2 linked regions of the Sagittula stellata E-37 genome follow. Each later gene encodes a partner of the first gene's protein in a complex. Links are inferred from orthologs where the notes say so. Each region holds a gene or a part of one and is shown on either strand. Other genes may lie near its edges.

The links.
Region 2: the proteins of ABFK29_RS17865 (region 1) and tldD are in contact, whole or in part, in a solved structure (PDB 5NJ9), measured with the Escherichia coli proteins. The link is inferred for Sagittula stellata E-37 from one-to-one orthologs.

Annotation. Positions count from the first base shown.
Region 1 is NZ_CP155729.1:3,741,685-3,751,111, forward strand. What follows is about bases 4,569-7,504. They hold ABFK29_RS17865 (TldD/PmbA family protein), read left to right. Parts: upstream 4,569-5,331; coding sequence 5,332-6,678; downstream 6,679-7,504. Other genes in these bases: ABFK29_RS17860 (trypsin-like peptidase domain-containing protein), read left to right, coding at 4,569-5,213; ABFK29_RS17870 (inositol monophosphatase family protein), read left to right, coding at 6,665-7,498. Also shown: ABFK29_RS17835 (RsmB/NOP family class I SAM-dependent RNA methyltransferase), read right to left, coding at 1-570; ABFK29_RS17840 (DUF1674 domain-containing protein), read left to right, coding at 664-849; dapB (4-hydroxy-tetrahydrodipicolinate reductase), read right to left, coding at 1,511-2,323; 30S ribosome-binding factor RbfA, read left to right, coding at 2,409-2,804; ABFK29_RS17855 (phosphodiester glycosidase family protein), read left to right, coding at 2,809-3,552; more of ABFK29_RS17860, read left to right, coding at 3,702-4,568; ABFK29_RS17875 (DUF4170 domain-containing protein), read left to right, coding at 7,608-7,847; ABFK29_RS17880 (3-deoxy-D-manno-octulosonic acid transferase), read left to right, coding at 7,867-9,057; lpxK (tetraacyldisaccharide 4'-kinase), read left to right, coding at 9,057-9,427.
Region 2 is NZ_CP155729.1:1,546,549-1,555,936, reverse strand. The notes cover bases 2,798-5,694. They hold tldD (metalloprotease TldD), read right to left. Parts: upstream 5,009-5,694; coding sequence 3,587-5,008; downstream 2,798-3,586. Other genes in these bases: coxB (cytochrome c oxidase subunit II), read left to right, coding at 5,223-5,694; ABFK29_RS07400 (hypothetical protein), read right to left, coding at 3,130-3,594; dprA (DNA-processing protein DprA), read right to left, coding at 2,798-3,011. Outside these bases: topA (type I DNA topoisomerase), read right to left, coding at 1-1,236; ABFK29_RS07410 (hypothetical protein), read left to right, coding at 1,412-1,828; more of dprA, read right to left, coding at 1,830-2,797; more of coxB, read left to right, coding at 5,695-6,098; cyoE (heme o synthase), read left to right, coding at 6,193-7,152; ABFK29_RS07380 (hypothetical protein), read left to right, coding at 7,149-7,328; ABFK29_RS07375 (cytochrome c oxidase assembly protein), read left to right, coding at 7,318-7,932; ABFK29_RS07370 (cytochrome c oxidase subunit 3), read left to right, coding at 7,952-8,758; ABFK29_RS07365 (SURF1 family protein), read left to right, coding at 8,856-9,388. UniProt on the Escherichia coli protein: Metalloprotease involved in CcdA degradation. Suppresses the inhibitory activity of the carbon storage regulator (CsrA).

The sequences.
Region 1 (9,427 bases):
CAAGCGCACCGAACCGGTCGGGAGCAACTCGCCCGGTAGCCCCTCCGGCAGGTCCCCTTTCAGCGTCAGATCGACCGGCGCTCCGTCGAAATGCGCGCGTTCCATCGCCGCCACGGCCTGCGGTCCCCAGGCTTCCGCCAGCGGCGCGCGCAGCCACTTCGGCAGGCGCGGAACACGCAGCTTCGCCCAGTCCGCCGGACCGCTCTCGGCCACCTTGCGCAGGACCGCGTTGGCCAGCCCCTTCGCGCCCTGCGTGCGTTTGCCCCGCGCTGCGATCTCGACGCAATCGCTCACCACCCCATGCGCCGCACCGCCGGTGCACAGCTCCGTGGCGCCCAGTCTGAGGATGTTCATGACGCGCCCCGCCGGGGCCTTCCTGAGATGCGGCTTCAGCACACGGTCGGCGCGTTCCAGCCCGCGCAGCACCTCCGTCGCCAACCGCTGCGCCGCCGCGCGGTCGGGCGCCGCCAGCCGGTCGAGCCGGTCAGTCTCCGACAAAGGGCGGTGCTGCACCAGCACCATGTCCAACAGGTCGACGGCGGCCAGTCGGGCCGGGCTGGGGTCTGCCATGAAGTCTCCGGAATCTGGCCCGGGCTTGCCCCGGACGGCACCGGGGGCCTATATCAACAGCCATCGCCCTAGGAAAGCCCAGCGAGGACCGCCATGCCCGAGACCCCCGAAAGCGACCTGCCCCCCGCGGCGCAGCGCGCCCTTGCCGAAGCAGCGGAGCGCCGGGCAAAGCCAGAGGCCGAGGCAAAAGCCTTCCCCAAGGAATACGGCGGCCGCGACGGTCCCGAACCGGTGCGCTACGGCGACTGGGAAAAGAAGGGCCTCGCCATCGACTTCTAGGCCGGTCGCGCGCGTATCTTCGCGACCAGACGACCTCCGCTTACATGTCAGACCCACGCGCATCTCGCGCCGCTTCGACGGCATGAGGCGGTCCCGATTGGGCTGACGCAGATCCAAAAGACCGGGCGCAACGGCCACCCCAACAGACCAGGGATACATCGGGTTTATGCAAGTGGACGGACCGTCCACTTCCTGGACAAGCTCCGACTGGCCACTGCTGAAAGCCACTCCTCGCCCGCACGAAGATCGGAAAATCACAATTCCTCACGTCGCTCGAAAGAAACCTACCTACCAAAAAACAGCAAGAATCCCACGTCAGGAAAAGGGGTCAACATAATATTTTGTAAACAGATTCCACACTGACATGCCCTGACGACGCCAAGATGCGCGGCGCAATGACAAGACTGCTGCTACTGTGGAAGCATCGGAAAATCGAAATTCCTGAAATCGCGGAAGCTCTGACAGCCAGACTCAACCGGCAAACCCTCCTGGCGCGCGATACATCGGATAAATCCACGAAACCGGATCGGTCACGGCACGGTGCACCAGAGGAAACCGCCTCTCTCCAACCGCACTGCCCCCCGAAAGCGTCACGGCGCCCTGAGCGGGGCGCCGTGGGTGGGTGGGTGGGCGGCGCTCCTCTCAGGGCGCCGTGACGCGGTCAGCCAAGCCCGAGCACGTCCAGCATGTCGTAGTGGCCCGGTCCCTTGTCCTGCCCCCAGAGCGCCGCCTTCAGCGCGCCGCGCGCAAACAGCGTCCGGTCGGAAGCCACATGCTTCAGCACGATACGCTCGCCGGGTGTGGCGAAAAGCACCTCGTGTTCGCCAACGATGTCGCCGCCACGGATCGCGTGGAAACCGATGTCGCCACGCTTGCGCGCGCCCGTGATGCCGTCGCGGCCCCGGTCGGACACGTCTGCCAGCGCAACCCCGCGTCCCTCTGCCGCGGCCTCGCCCAGCATCAGCGCCGTCCCCGAGGGCGCGTCCACCTTGTGGTGATGGTGCGCCTCGATCACCTCGATGTCCCAGTCGGCATCCAGCGCCGCCGCAACCTGCTTCACCATCCGGGTCAGCAGGTTCACGCCCAGCGACATGTTGCCCGCCCGGACCACAACCGCATGACGTGCCGCGCGGTCGATGGCGGAAATATCGTCCTCCGACAGCCCAGTGGTGCCGATGACATGCACCGCCCGCGCCTGCGCCGCCAGTTCGGAAAATGCGACCGTCGCCGCGGGCGCGGTGAAATCGATGACCGCCTGCGCACGCGAAAACGCCTCAAGCGCGTCGTCGCTCACCTTCAGGCCCATCTCGGCACCGCCCATGGCCAGCCCCAGGTCGCGCCCGACCCAGTCGTGGCCCTCGCGCTCCAGCGCGCCGACAAGTTTCAGCCGGTCGGAGGCCATGACCTCCTTCACGAGCATCTGCCCCATGCGTCCGGAAACGCCCGTTACAACGACACCTGGCTGATCCGTCATCGTCCACACTCCTCAAGTCCGTTGCGATCCCATACAGCGGTCGTCGGCGCTTGGCAAAGCGACAGCTTCGCTCTACTTCTCCCGCATGGCACGCAACAGATTCCAAGATGGCCCCGGGCCAAGCCAACGTCAGCTCCGGGTGAGCGAAGTCATCCGGCGCCAGCTGTCGGATGTTCTCATGCGTGGCGACGTCCACGACCCCGAGCTCAACCGCCTGTCGATCACGGTCGGCGAGGTGCGCGTTTCCCCCGACCTCAAGGTCGCCACCGCCTATGTGGTGCCGCTCGGCGGGCAGAAGGCCGACGACATGTTCGCCCTGCTGGACCGCAACAAGGGCGAGTTGCGGCGCGCCGTCTCGAAGGGGCTGACGCTGAAATTCGCGCCTGAACTGCGGTTCCGCCTGGACGAGACCTTCGACAACCTCGACGAGGCCCGGCGCCTGTTCTCCGACGACACCGTGCGCCGCGACGTGGAGGGCTGATCCCATGCTCCGTGCCTGCCTTGCGCTGGCAGCGTTGCTCGCCTCGGTGGCAGCGCCCGCCAGCGCCGTCACTTGCCGCAACGTGGAGTTCGAGTCGATCCGCTACGCCGTCTGCGAGGTCGACGCCACGAAGGAAGACCTCCGCCTGTTTCGCGCCGACGCCGAGGGACGGCCCATCGGCCAGTTCTCGCGCCTTGAGGCCATTCTGGCCCAAAAGGGCGAAACGCTCGCCTTCGCGATGAATGCCGGCATGTATCACGAGGACCGCGCCCCGGTCGGCTATTACGTCGAGGATGGCAAGGAAGAGATGCGTGTCATCTCCTCCCCCGGTCCGGGCAACTTCGGCCTCCTGCCCAACGGTGTGCTCTGCATCACGGATACCCGCGCCCGAGTCTACGAGACCCGCGACTTCCTTGCCGCCAAGCCCGCCTGCCGCGACGCCACGCAATCCGGCCCGATGCTGGTCATAGGCGGCGAACTGCACCCGCGCTTCCTGCCGGACTCCACCTCGCGCTATATCCGCAACGGCGTGGGCACATCGAAGGACGGCAAGCGCGCGGTCTTCGCGATCTCGCAAAGCGTCGTCACCTTCCACGAGTTCGGGCGGTTTTTCCGCGACGGTTTGAAATTGCCCAACGCGCTGTTCCTCGACGGCAATGTTTCGCGGCTCTATGCGCCGGAACTGGGCCGCAACGACCTCGGGCGGCGCATGGGACCGATCGTGGCCGTGACGGAAAAGGCCGACTGACCGGCTGAGACCGCGTCCGCGTGCCGGATGGCCAGGCCGGGCCGGATGGGTCCGCCGGGGCGGAAGCGATTGCCGCGCGTGTGTCCGCATGGCAGGCTGCCCGGACAGACCATGCCATTCCTTCGCCGCGACCTTTGATGACCTTATCCTTGCGCACCTTTTTCGTGCTTCTCTTGCTGGCCGCCTTGCCGCCGTGGCCGCCCGCGTCGGCGCAGCAGGCGGTGGACCTTTCCGAACCCTTCTTGGCAGAGGGGCTTTCGATCCAGGACCGGCGTTTCCTTCAAGCCGCGCTGGCCTTCGAAGGCGCTCTGCACGCGCCCATCGCCCCCGACTGGAGCCCCGGCGCGCAGGCAGCGATGGACGACTTCGCCCAAACCGCCTACGGCGCCGCGCCCTCCGTGCTGCATATGGCCGCGCTGGCGCAGGAGATGACGGATCGGGCCGCGCGCGATGGCTGGACGTGGCGCCACTTCGACTCGCTCGGGCTGTCGCTGCTCTTTCCGTCCAAGACCGCCGTTCCCGCCGCACCGGATGGCGCGTTCACCGTCTGGGACCACAGCACGTCCTCGCTGCGCTACCGTTTCGCCTCTCTCTCCCGGCCAGAGGCGCAGGCGCTGCACCGCGACACGCTGGCGCTTCAGGCAGAGGGCGGAACCCCGGTGCGCACGCGCGACGCCAGCCTTGCCGTGACCGGGGTCACCGGCGCGGACGGCACACTGCGCCGGGTCCGCTCCGACTATATCGACGGCGCATGGTCGACGGTCGTTCTGTCGGCGGATGCGGCGGACGGCGCGCTTCTCGGCGCGGTGGCCGCCAGCATTGCGCCGGGGCTGGCCGCGCCGCTGGCGGTCACGCGCGGCGGGCGGCTCGACCGGGCACGGCAAGCCGCCGCCCCGCTGCTGGACACCCTGGAACGCCTGCCTCGGGACAGGCCCGCCCCCCCGACCGAGGCCACACCGCCAGTGGCCTCACCCCCGGAGGCCACCCTGCCGGACGTCAACCTGCCGGAGGACAGCGCGCACCGGGACCGCCCGTCGCGCCCCTTCCGCGCGGCCAGCACCGGCAGCGGCTTCTACGTCTCCGCCGAGGGGCACGTTCTGACCAACGCCCATGTCACCGACGGCTGCACCACGATCCACGTCGACGGCCGGCCCGCCCGCCTGCTGACGCAATCCGCTGACAGCGACCTGGCGCTTTTGTTGTCCGAAGCACCGGCCCCGGCGGTCGCCATCTTCTCGGAGGCGCCCGCGCGGCTCAATTCGGACGTGACCGCGCTAGGGTATCCGCTGTCGCACATCCTCGGCGGGATGAACGTGACGCGCGGGTCGGTCTCGGCGATCACCGGGCTGTCGGGCGATCCCGCGACCATGCAGATCACCGCCCCGGTCCAGCCCGGCAATTCCGGCGGGCCGCTGATCGGCGCAGACGGTTCGGTGGTGGGCGTGGTGGTGGCCAAGCTCGACGCGCTGACCATCGCCGACCAGCTGCGCGACATTCCCCAGAACGTGAACTTCGCGGTCCGGGCCGAGGTCGCGGCGCGGTTCCTTGCGGCGCAAGGGGTCTCGCCCCTCCGTGCCGCGCCACACACACCTCTTCGCCCCGAGGACCTGGCCCAGAGGGCTGCCGCGTTCACCGCCTTCGTCGAGTGCGATCCACGCTGACACGGGGCTGGCAGTCATGGGCCGGCAACCACGGCACCGCGCCCTGCGCCCCCCCGAAACGCTTGCACCCTGACGCGCGGCGCCCTACCTCGGGACAACGACCGACGAAAGGCTGCAGATGTCCCAGACCCCGACCGAGCTGACACAGGCCCTGCTCGACGCCGCGAAGAAAGCTGGCGCCGATGCCGCAGACGCCATCGCCATCGAAGGCACCGCGCTGTCCATCGACGTGCGCGCCGGGACGCTGGAACAGGCGGAACGGGCCGAGGGGCGCGACCTCGGGCTGCGGGTCTTCGTGGGCAGGCGGGTCGCCAGCGTCTCCACCTCCGACACCCGGGCCGAGGCGCTGACCGCCATGGCAGAACGCGCCGTCGCCATGGCCCGCGAGACGCCCGAAGACCCCTACGCGGGCCTTGCCGATCCGTCTCAGCTTGCCCGCGACTGGGACATGGACGCCCTGCAACTGGCCGACCCCGCCGAGGAACCCGCCCCGGCAGAGCTTGAAGACGACGCCCGCCGGGCCGAGGCTGCGGCGCTGGCGCACGAGGGCATCACCATGGTGCACTCCGCCTCCGCCACCTATTCGGCGCAGAACGTCGCACTTGCCGCCTCCAACGGGTTTGCCGGAGGCTACCGGCGCACCGGGCGCTCCCGGTCCTGCGTCGCGGTGGCGGGCACCGGCCTTGCCATGGAGCGCGACTACGACGGCGACAGCCGCATCTTCCAGTCCGACCTGCGTTCGGCCGAGGACATCGGCGACACCGCGGCCATCCGCGCGCTGGAACGGCTGAACCCGAAGCGCCCCAAGACCGGCGCCTATCCCGTGCTCTTCGACGAACGCATCTCCTCGTCGCTGATCGGCCACCTTGTCGCGGCGTCGAACGGTGCCTCCGTGGCACGCGGCGCGTCCTGGCTGCGCGGCGCCCTGGGTGAAGACGTGCTGCCCAAGGGCCTGTCGCTGATCGAGGACCCGCACCGCCCGCGCACCGCCGCCTCCCGTCCCTTCGACGCGGAAGGGCTGGCGACGAAGGCCCGCAAGCTGATCGACGACGGTGTGCTGACCGGCTGGACACTGGACCTCGCCAACGCCCGCAAGCTGGAGATGGAGAGCACCGCGAACGCCGCCCGCTCCGTTTCGGGCGGGATCTCTCCGACCGTCTGGAACCTCGAACTGACGCAGGGCGACCGGACGCGCGAAGACCTGATGGCAGAGATGGGCAGCGGCCTGCTGGTGACCTCGATGATCGGCTCCACCATCAACCCCAACACCGGCGACTACTCGCGCGGGGCGGCGGGCTGGTGGGTAGAGAACGGCGCACTGGCCTATCCGGTGTCCGGTGTCACGCTGGCGGGCAACCTGCGCGAGATGCTGCGCGCCATCACCCCAGCGAACGACGCACGCCCCTGGCTGTCGCGCGTGGTGCCGTCGCTGCTGGTCGAGGGGCTCACTCTTGCCGGAGACTGAGGCCGACGCCGATCTGCGCCTGCTGACACAGGCCGCGCGCCAGGCGGGCGACATCGCGACGGGTTTCATCGGGCAGGATCTGGACATCCGCTACAAGGAGGACGACGCCGGCCCCGTGACCCGCGCCGATCTTGCCGTGGACACGGCGCTGAAGGACATCCTGCGCGACGCCCGCCCCGGTTATGGCTGGCTGTCGGAGGAAACGCCCGACGGCGAGAACCGCCTGACGAAGGACCGGGTGTTCATCGTCGATCCCATCGACGGCACGCGGTCCTACATCGAAGGTTCGCGCGCGTGGGCGCACGTGCTGGCCGTCGTGGAGCATGGGATCGTGCAGGCGGCGGTGGTCTTTCTGCCGATGCTCGACGCGCTCTACACTGCCCGGCTCGGCGGCGGCGCCCGGCTGAACGGCGACACGATCGCCGTCTCGCCGCGCGGCGCGCTGACCGGCGCGGACGTGCTGGCCACCCGGCCCAACCTCGACCCGCATCACTGGCCCGGCGGCGTCCCGCAGGTGAAGCGCCACCACCGCCCCTCGTTGGCCTACCGGCAGGCGCTGGTGGCAGAGGGACGCTATGACGCGATGTTCACCTTCCGGCCAAGCTGGGAATGGGACATCGCCGCAGGCGCGCTGATCCTGTCGGAGGCAGGGGCCACCGTGACCGACCGCCGGGGCCAGCCGCTGCGCTTCAACGGACCGAAGGCGCAGGTCGACGGGCTGGTGGCGGCCAACCCCGACCTGCACGGCTCGCTCATGGCCCGTCTCGCGGACGATGCACCGGGGCCGCCCGGTTCCACGGCAACGGCCCGAAACCGGTAACGAAGTATTTGGCAGGACACCCGAAACGCCCCCCGGCCCGCTTGACCCCGCCCCCGCGATGACTACGGTCATGGCCCGTCACCTTGGCCCCATCCTTCAGGAGAAGCGCATGCAACGGCTCCATCTCGTCTTCGGCGGCGAACTCGAAGACCCAACCAAGACCGTGTTCCGCGATGTGAACGACCTCCACATCGTCGGCATCTTTCCGAACTACGAAGAGGCCTACAACGCATGGAAGGCAGAAGCGCAGCGCACCGTGGACAACGCCCACATGCGCTATTTCATCGCGCACCTGCACCGGCTGAGAGAGGAAGGCAAGGAAGCCTCCTCCACCGAAGAACTGGGCTGACGCCTTGAGCAGTCGCGCGTTGTCGCTCCAGGCCTATCTGGCCACGACGCGCGGCCCGGGCGCGGACAAGCCGCAACCGCTGCCGCCGCGTCCGCCGGGTCCGCTCGTCTGGGCCTGGGCCTCGGGCGAGGAACGCGGACGCGCGCTGGCCAGCCTCTGCGCCCGCCTGACCGGCCAGCACCCCGACACCGAAATCGTGCTCTCGGGCGACGCGCCCGCCTCCGGCGAGGCACTGCACCTGCCCGCCCCCGCCGAACGACTGCCCGACTGCACCGCCTACGCCCGGCACCTGAAACCCGACGTGGTGCTCTGGGCCGGGTCCAACCTGCGTCCCGCGCTGCTGCACTCCCTGTCCGAGGAAGGCGCGCATATCATCGCGCTCGACCTGACCGACCAGCCGCCCGTGGCGCCCGCCGCCGCACGCTGGCTGCCCGATCCGGCCCCGGCGGCGCTGGCGCTCGTCGACACGCTCTATGCCACCGACGAAGCCGCCGCCCGCCGCCTGAGACGGCTGGGGATGGATGCCACGCGCATCCACGTCGCCGGTCCGCTGATGGACACCGACATGCCCCTGCCCTGCGCGGATGCCCAGCACGAAGAGGTCGCGGCGCTCATGTCGGGCCGGCCCGTCTGGTTGGCCGCCCGACTGCGCGGCGGGGAAACCTACGACATCCTCGCCGCCCACCGCCAGGCCGTGCGCCTGAACCACCGCCTGCTTCTGGTCATCGTGCCCGCCTGCGCGCAGGACGCCGAACGTATCCTCCGCGCCGCCCGGCAGGCGCAGCTCCGGCTTTGCCTCTGGGACGAGGGCGAGACGCCGGACGAAAACACGCAGGTCATCATCACCGAAGGGCCGGAGACGCTCGGCCTCTGGTATCGCATCGCGCCCCTCGCCTACCTCGGCGGCTCTCTCGTCAACGGCGTCGGCGGCGAAGACCCCTACGAAGCCGCGACGCTCGGCACCGCGATCCTTTATGGCCCGAACGTGGGCGGGCACCTGCGCAGCTACACGCGGCTGGTCGAGGCCGGGGCCGCGCGCATCGTCCGCGACGCCGATTCCCTGGCGGCGGCAGTGCTGCACCTCGTCGCCCCGGATCAGGCGGCGGCCATGGCACACGCCGGGTGGGACGTGATTTCCTCCGGTGCGGAACTGGTCGACACGGTCATCGCCGAGGTGGCCGAGGTCCTCGACGCACGCGGGGCGGTCTGATGCAGGCGCCGCGCTTCTGGTTCACCCCGCCCGACGCCCCCGCGTGGCAGACCCGCGCGCTTGCGCCGCTGGCCGCCCTCACCGCCCGCGCCACCGCACGCCGCGTGTCCCGCGCACCAGACCATGCCCCCGGCATTCCGGTGATCTGCGTCGGCAATGTCAACGCGGGCGGCACCGGCAAAACCCCCGCCGCCATAGCCCTCGTCCAGCGCCTGCAAGCGCGGGGCCTGAGCCCCCATGTCCTGTCGCGCGGGTACGGCGGTACGCTCGACGGTCCGGTGCAGGTCGATCCGCTGCGTCACACCGCATCGCAAACCGGGGACGAACCGCTCCTCCTCGCCGCCTTCTGTCCCGCATGGGTGGCAAAGGA
Region 2 (9,388 bases), 2.2 Mb from region 1 along the record:
GTCGAAGAGCACCACCTGACCGGTGGCCCGAAGGCCGACCTGACCGTCGTCAGAGCCGATCTCCACCGTAGTTCTTTCCAGTCGCGCCGCTTCCATCTGGCAGGCAAGCGTGCGCTTCCAGATCAGATCATACAGTTTGCGCTGGTCGGATTCGGAGAGGCGCAGGCTTTCGGCATCCTTCGTCATGTCGGTGGGGCGGATGCACTCGTGCGCTTCCTGCGCGTTCTTCGCCTTGTTCTTGTAAACGCGCGGCGAGGACGGCACGTAGTCCTTGCCGTAACGATCGGCGATGGCATCGCGGCAGGCTGACACCGCCTCCGGCGCCATGTCGATCCCGTCTGTCCGCATGTACGTGATATGGCCGGCCTCGTAGAGCCGCTGCGCCGCATTCATCGCCGCCTTGGCGCCCATGCCGAACTTGCGGCTCGCCTCCTGCTGGAGGGTCGAGGTCATGAACGGCGCCGACGGATTGCGCGACGCAGGCTTCGCCTCGACGCTCAGGACCTTCAGGGCGCGCTTGGCCACGGCATCCACAGCCATCTCGGCCTGCGTGACGTTTTCCAGATCGTAGCGGTCGAGCTTCTTGCCGGCGAGACTGACGAGCCGCGCCTCGAACGTCTGGCCGCGCGGCGTGGCCAGTTGCGCCTTCACCTGCCAGTATTCGCGCGGATTGAACGCCTCGATCTCCATCTCCCGCTCGACGATCAGACGGAGGCAGACGGATTGCACACGTCCCGCCGACCGTGCGCCGGGCAGCTTGCGCCACAGCACCGGCGACAGGTTGAAACCCACGAGGTAATCGAGCGCACGGCGCGCCAGATAAGCCTCCACCAGCGGTGCGTCGATGTCGCGGGGGTTCTTCATCGCTTCGGTGACGGCCGCCTTGGTGATCGCGTTGAAGGTGACCCGGCTGACCTCGGTCGTCTTCTTGATCGACCGGCGCTTGGTCAGCGCCTCCTTCAGGTGCCACGAGATCGCCTCCCCCTCTCTGTCGGGGTCGGTTGCGAGGATCAGCTTGTCGTCGGTCTTCAAAGCTTCGGCGATGGCGGCGACGTGCTTGCGCGAATCGTTCGCGACCTCCCACTTCATCTCGAAATCATGGTCGGTATCGACCGATCCGTCTTTCGGAGGCAGGTCCCTCACGTGACCGTATGAAGCCAGAACCGTGTAGTCGGATCCCAGATACTTGTTGATTGTCTTGGCCTTGGCGGGCGATTCGACGACGACGACGGGCATCTGGGACTGCTACCTCTCCTGGTTTCTTGGCGGCCTCGCGCGGCTGCTTTCCGGGCGGCGTATCGCGGCGCTAGATGTGGGGTGCAAGGGGTAATTGTCAATGCGGGCGGATGAGCCGCGCTTGTGTCGGCGGTGTTCGGGCGTAGGCTGAACGCCACGAAACGGAGCCCCGGACATGCGATTCCTCGCCCTCTGCCTGACCCTGCTGCCCCTGCCCCTAGGCGCCTGGGAAACCCCTCGGATCGGTACCGCCCTGCGCGCCGACCTGATGGACGCGATGCGCCCCCATGCCGAATGGATCTTCGGCGCACCGCTGGTGTTCCGCGTCGACGAGCTTCGGGTGGATGGCGATGTCGCCTTCGCCATGCTGGAACCGCTGCGCAAGGACGGGCGCGCCATGACACCCGCCGATCTCATCCCGGGACACAGCCGCGACATCTTCGAGTTCGACGGACCGGCGATGCAGGCTCTGTTCCGGCGCTCGGGCAACACCTGGGTCGCGGTCCACTGGGCCATCGGGGCGACGGACGCATGGTGGTTTGGGGACCCCTACTGCAGCGACTGGAAAAGCGTGATCCCGGAGGCGTGCTGACTCAGCGGGGCACAAGCGAGAGGAAACCGCCCGGCTGACGGCGGATGCGCCCTTCCAGTTCGAGATCGGTGAGCGCGGGCGAGACATGGGACGAGGCCGCGCCAAGGTCACGGATCAACTGGTCCTCCGCCAGCGGCGACGGCCCGAGCCGGTCGAGGATACGCGTGTGCAGGTCCGCCGTCTGGCGCAGGGTCCGCGTTTCGGGCTCCGGCGCTTTCACAGCGTCGACGGCGGCGCCCTCTGGATCCGGCAGGCCAAGTTGCGGCTGTGCAGGGCCCTCTTTTTCCAGCGGCGGCAGGGCCTGCAGGACATCTTCGACATGCCGTACGAGGTGCGCGCCGTCGCGGATCATCATGTTGCAGCCCGCCGCGCGGGCGTCCAGCGGGTGGCCCGGCACCGCCAACACCTCCCTGCCCTGGTCGAGCGCGCCACGCGCCGTGATCAGCGATCCGGATTTCGCCGCTGCCTCCACGATGACGACGGCACGGGCCAGCCCCGAAACGATGCGGTTGCGCATGGGGAAGTGGCGGGCGAGCGGCTGCATGCCCATCGGCTGTTCGCTGATCCGCGCGCCGTGACAGGTGACGATATCGTCGGCCAGCCCCGCGTTTTCAGCGGGATAAAGCACATCGACGCCACCGGCCAGGACGGCGACCGTGCCGGTCTTGAGCGCGGCGTGGTGCGCCGCCGCATCTATGCCGCGCGCCAGACCGGAGACCACGCAATAGCCCGCCTCTCCCAGGCCTTCGGCAAGGCTGCGCGCCATTCGCAATCCCAGCGATGACGCATTGCGTGCGCCGACAAGGGCCACCATCGGCCGATTCAGCACGCGCGCGTCGCCCTTCACCCACAACGCCGGGGGCGCGTCGGAGAGGTCCGCCAGGTCCTTGGGATAATCCGTATCGCCCCTCAGGATCAGGCGTGCCCCGGACATCCGTGCGGCCTTCATCTCTGCAAGAATCACATTCTCGGGGCATATCGTGTAACGCTCTACCCCCGCGGCCCTGGCCACTTCGGGCAACGCTTCGAGCGCCGCGCGGGCCGAGCCGTGTTCGCCCAGAAGCCGCCAGAAGGTTGCCACGCCGACGCGGCGTGAGCGCAAGAGGCGGAGCCAGTCCACACGAGCATCTTCCGTGGTGGGTGGGAGTGGGGGGTGAGTGGAAGAGTAGCTATCGTCGCGCATCCTGTCCCCGCCGTCTTGCACCTTCATCCATAGCTTGAGGGTGGTTAATTGCAGGTAAACTCTGGCGAGAGAAATGCGCGTGCTGCACTGCCATTCGGTGCCGCGCCTTTCGGGCGTTTCACGCCGATGTGCCGCGGCGCGGCAGGGCCTGCGTATTGCGCCCGACAATCGCACGCAGCAGAGCGAGCTGCAGCACTGCCAGAAACGGACCCAGCCCCACGGTCAGCCCCGTGCCGACAACCGGTCTGAGCACCGCTCCGATGAAAAAGCCGCCAAGCATCGCCAAACCCCAGCCGCCGAGGCCGCGGATCAGGGCCGCGTGTAGGACGAAGGCCCCTGCGAGGTGTCCGATCCAGGTGAACGCGACCGAAAAGATCAGGACGTATCCGACGAGGATCATGGCCCCGGCCGCTGAGGTCGAGACTGCCTCCACCATGAACGCCAGCGTGACGACCGAGATGCCGGCGCCCAAGGTGGTGGCGAGCGTCGCCAGAATGGCCAAACCGTGCTGCCGCAGCGTCGGTCGGATGGCCAGGGCCTTCACGGGATGCCACCAGAGCGGATTGTGCTGCGCGTCAGGCACCCGCACCGCCGACCGTCAGGCCACCGATCATCACCGTGGGCTGCCCGACGCCGACCGGAACCCATTGACCCTGCTTGCCGCAATTGCCCATGCCCGGGTCCAGCGCCATGTCGTTGCCGAGCGCGCGGATCTGCTGAAGCGCGGAGGCGCCGTCGCCGATCAGGGTGGCCCCCTTCACCGGACGCCCGACCTTCCCGTCCTTCACGCGATAGGCCTCCGTGCAGGAAAAGACGAACTTGCCGTTGGTCACGTCGACCTGTCCGCCACCGAAGCCCACCGCCCAGATCCCGTCTTTCAGGTCGCGCACGATGTCCCGCGGATCGGCGTCGCCGCCCAGCATGTAGGTGTTGGTCATGCGGGGCATCGGGATATGCGCATAGCTCTCGCGGCGGCCGTTGCCGGTGGGCGTCACGCCCATCAGTCGCGCGTTCTGGCGGTCCTGCATGAAACCGACCAGCTTGCCGTCCTCGATCAGGACGTTCTTGCCCGAAGGGGTGCCTTCGTCGTCCACCGTGATCGACCCGCGCCGGTCCGGGATGGTGCCGTCGTCCAGCACGGTCACGCCCTTCGACGCGATCTGCTGGCCCATCAGGCCCGCGAAGACGGATGTGCCCTTGCGATTGGCGTCGCCTTCGAGCCCGTGCCCGATGGCCTCGTGCAGCAGGATGCCGGGCCAGCCGGGGCCGAGGACAATGTCCATGACACCCGCCGGCGCGGGCTCCGCCTCCAGGTTGACGAGCGCGATGCGCAGCGCCTCGCGCGCCTTCGATTGCCATTCGATGGGTTCCAGCAGGCCCTCAAGCGTGACCCGACCGCCACCGCCGGCAGTCCCGGCCTCCCGCCGCCCGTCCTGCTCGACGATCACCGAGACGTTCACGCGGGTCATCGGGCGCACGTCGGTCACGAGCCCCCCCTCGGGGCGGAGAATCGCGACCTCCTGCAATGAGGCGGCGATGCTGGCCGTCACCTGCACAACGCGACGGTCGAGACCACGGGCGAAGGCGTCGATCTCCTTCAGGGTGTCCACCTTCACCGGAAAGCTCGCCCCGGCAATCGGGTCGGCGTCGGTGTAAAGCGTGCGGTTCGTGCCCGCAGGCGGCGCGGCCATGACGCCGCCGCCATCACCCACCGCGAGCCGCGCCGTTTCGGCCGCACGTTTGAGAGAGGATTCGCTGATCTCCGTGGCATGGGCGTAACCGGCCACCTCGCCTTTCACCGCGCGCAGGCCGAATCCTTCGGAGGCGTCGTAGCTTGCCGTCTTGAGGCGCCCGTCATCCAGAACAAGCGATTCCGAGCGCCTCCGCTCAAGGAAAAGTTCGCCGTCCTCGGCGCCCGAAAGGGCCTCCTTTACCAGCGTCACGGTGCGATCGAGGTCCAGATGCGTCTTGAAAGGGCGGAAAAGTGCGTCGGACATATGGACCTCTGGATTGATCTGGATCAAGTAAAGCGGCGCTTTGCCGCAAGCTCAAAGCTTTCACGGGTGGAAAGAATATGGTTTCTAGACCGCCAGAACGCAACGGTATGCCGCGGAGGAGGACGGGCGCCAGCCTGCGCTTCCTTTTTGCATGTATATCAAGTCATTCCGGGTCGGCGGGCCCGTGCACAACTCGAATCGATCAGGGTGACATATGACCTTCAAGACGATGATGACGGGCCTTCTCAGCGCCTTTGTCGCCGCGCCGGCCTTGGCGCAGGACCTGCCCGTTGTGGGCCGCCCGCACCAGGGTGGCATGGGTTTCCAGCCGGCCTCCACGGAACTGGCGCGTGACCTGCAATGGCTCGACGGCATGATCCTTGTGATCATCACCGCGATCTGCCTGCTGGTCGTCGCCCTGCTTGCGTACATCGTGGTGCGCTACAACCAGAAGGCCAACAAGACGCCCGGCACCTTCACGCACAACTCTCCGCTGGAGATCGCGTGGACCATCGGGCCAATCGTGATCCTCGTGTTCATCGGCGCCTTCTCCCTTCCGGTGCTGTTCAAGCAGCAGGAAATCCCGGACGGCGACATCACCATTAAGGTCACCGGTTACCAGTGGTACTGGGGGTACGAGTACGTGGGTGAAGACCTGGCCTACGACAGCTACATGATCGGCTCTCCCGCGACGGGCGGCGACAATCGCTATTCCGACGACGTGCAGACCATGCTGACCGACGCGGGCTACACCAAGGACGAGTGGCTGCTGGCCACCGACACCGCCGTGGTCGTGCCGGTCGGCAAGACCATCGTGATGCAGGTCACCGGCGCCGACGTGATCCACTCCTGGACCATTCCGGCCTTCGGCGTGAAGCAGGACGCTGTCCCCGGCCGCCTGGCTGAGCTGTGGTTCACGCCGGAACGCGAAGGCGTCTACTTCGGCCAGTGTTCCGAACTCTGCGGAATTTCCCACGCGTACATGCCGATCACCGTGAAGGTTGTCAGCCAGGAAGCCTATGACGCATGGCTCGCCGCGTCCAAGGACGAAGGCTGGTACACAGACGTGCGCGCGGCACTGACCAACTGATCGCTTCCGGCGACCGAAAGATGATACGCAGGCCGGGACCTATCCCGGCCTGCGCCGCACCAAACCGACCTTGGCATTTCAGGCAGGAGCCGACATGAGCGACGCCAGCTTCGAGACACGCGCCCGGATGGGCACCGAGCTGCGGACCGACGCGCAGGAAGCGCAGTTCGGCGACTATTTCGCGCTGCTCAAGCCGCGTGTGATGACGCTTGTCGTTTTCACCGCCTTCGTCGGCCTGCTGGCCGCACCGGTGGCTATTCACCCGTTCCTCGGCTTCTGCGCGGTGCTGTTCATCGCCATCGGCGGCGGCGCATCCGGCGCATTGAACATGTGGTACGATTCGGACATCGACGCGCTAATGAAGCGCACGGCAAAGCGTCCGATCCCTTCGGGCAAGGTCACCCGCGACGAGGCGCTGGCCATCGGCCTGACGCTGTCAGTCTTTGCCGTCGTTTTCCTGGGCCTCGCGACCAATTGGCTGGCCGCGTCCCTGCTGGCCTTCACCATCTTCTTCTACGTCGTGATCTACACGATGTGGCTGAAACGCTCGACACCGCAGAACATCGTGATCGGCGGCGCCGCCGGGGCCTTCCCCCCGATGATCGGCTGGGCCGCCGCAACCGGCGAGATCTCGACCGCTTCCGTGCTGATGTTCTGCCTCACCTTCCTCTGGACGCCGCCCCACTTCTGGGCGCTCGCGCTTTTCGTCCGCATGGACTACGACAACGCCACCGTGCCGATGCTGACCGTGACACACGGGCGCAAGTCGACCCGGACCCACATCCTTGTCTACACTGTCCTGCTGGCCGCCTTTGCTATCGGGCTGGGCTTTACTCAGGTCGGCGGACCGGTCTACCTCGCGACGGCTCTCGTTCTGAACGCATTGTTCCTGAAGGGCGCCTGGACCATCTGGCGCCGCGACGAAGCCGCGTCGGAGGCCGACAACTTCAAGGCCGAGAAGGCGTTCTTCAAGCTGTCCCTGCTTTACCTCTTCGCTCATTTCGGCGCGATCCTCGTGGATGCAGGGCTGGACCGCTTTGGAGTGCTGTCATGAGCATCACGCGCGAACACGATCTTCACAAACGCCGCAAGTCCCGCAATATCGGCGTCGGGCTGGCGCTGGGGGCATTCATCGTGATTGTCTTCGGGATGACCGTCGTCAAGGTCGAACGGGGCGACTTCCAGATGCAACCGGCTGCGGCAACTCAGGGAGACGGCAATGGCAATTGATCCAAAGACCAAGACCCTTGTACAAACGCTCGGCGTCGTTTTCTTCATGGGTGCGATGGCCTGGGCCTCGGTGCCGTTCTATAACTGGTTCTGCCGTGTCACCGGTTTTGGCGGCACCACACAGGTGGCCGAGGCGTCGACCCGGCGCGACATCCTCGACCAGACCATCAAGATCAAGTTCGACGCCTCGAAGGACCGCGACATGCCGTGGGACTTCAAGCCCATGCAGACCGAGATGATCGTCCGCATCGGCGAAGAAGGGCTGGCGTTCTACGAAGCCTACAATCCGACCGATCATCCGATTGCGGGCCAGGCCACTTACAACGTGGCCCCCTACCAAGCGGGTGGGTTCTTCAACAAGATCGAGTGCTTCTGCTTCACCGAACAGGTGCTGATGCCCGGTGAGCGGGTTCAAATGCCCGTCAGCTTCTTCGTCGACCCGGAAATCGTGGACGACCGCGACGCGAAGTACACAAAGCACATCACACTGTCTTATACATTCTACGAGATCGACCTGCCGGAACAGACGCAGGCCGCGCTCGACACCACTGGCGATGCCCCCGGCATCGACGATCAAGACGATGCGAAAGCATCCGTGAACTAACGCCTAACGAGGGATTGCCATGGCGCATGCTAAGAACCACGACTATCACATTCTGAACCCCTCCATCTGGCCTTTCCTGGGTGCAGTGACCGGGTTCATCATGCTCTTCGGCGCGGTGCTGTGGATGAAGGACATCACGATTTGGATGTTCCTCATCGGCTTCGTCGGCGTCCTCTACACCATGTTCGGCTGGTGGAGCGAAACCGTGAAGGAGAACCAGGTCGGCGACCACACGCCGGTCGTCCTGATCGGCCTGCGTTACGGGTTCATCCTGTTCATCATGTCGGAGGTGATGTTCTTCTTCGCGTGGTTCTGGAGCTTCTTCAAGCACGCGATCTACCCCATCGACCCGAACGGCATGAGCCCGGCTGTCGATGGCGTCTGGCCGCCGGCGGGGATCGAGACGTTCGACCCCTGGCACCTGCCGCTGATCAACACGCTGATCCTCCTGTGTTCCGGCTGCGCAGCGACCTGGGCGCACCACGCGCTGGTCCATGGCAACCGTCGCGACGAGATCAAGCAGGGCCTGATCATCGCGGTCATCCTCGGTCTTCTGTTCACCGTTCTTCAGGCGTATGAATACAGCCACGCGGCGTTTGGCTTCTCGGGGAACATCTATGGCGCCAACTTCTTCATGGCGACCGGCTTCCATGGTGCGCACGTCATCATCGGCACGATCTTCCTGTTCATCTGCCTGATGCGCGTCTACCGCGGCCACTTCACCCCGGAGAACCACCTCGGCTTCGAAGCGGCGTCCTGGTACTGGCACTTCGTCGACGTGGTGTGGCTGTTCCTCTTCGCGGCAGTTTACATCTGGGGCGGCTGAGCCCCCGTCGATGGCCACAGGGCTTGCGCCCGACGCCTCACAAGGTAAACCAAGGCGCGCCCCACCGGGCGCGCCTTTTCCGTTTCCGGAGACGCATGTGACACGCTACCTCGCCCCCCTGCTGATCGGTATTGCCGGATGCGCGATCCTGCTGTGGCTGGGCACGTGGCAGATTCAGCGCCTGGACTGGAAGCAGGGCCTCCTCGCGGATATGGAGGCCACGATCTCCGGCCCCGCCCAACCCTTGCCCGTCATGGTCGACCCCTCGGCGCAGCGGTATCAACCCGTGGACCTGTCCGGCGAGATCGGCGACGAGTCGCTGCACGTGCTGGTCTCGGCCAAGCTGCGCGGGGCGGGATGGCGGGTCATCTCCCCCTTCACCACCGACGACGGGCGCCGGCTGCTTGTGGATCGCGGCTTCACCCCCATCGACCGTAAGGACGCCGCCCTTTACGCGGGGCCCGTCCGGCTGACCGGCAACCTGCACTGGCCCGACGACCGCAACTCCTCGACGCCCGACAACGACCCGGACAACGACACCTGGTTCGCCCGGGACATCGGCCCCATGTCCGAAGCGCTGGACACCGAGCCGCTCCTGGTCATCGCCCGAAGTGTCGACCCGGTCGACGA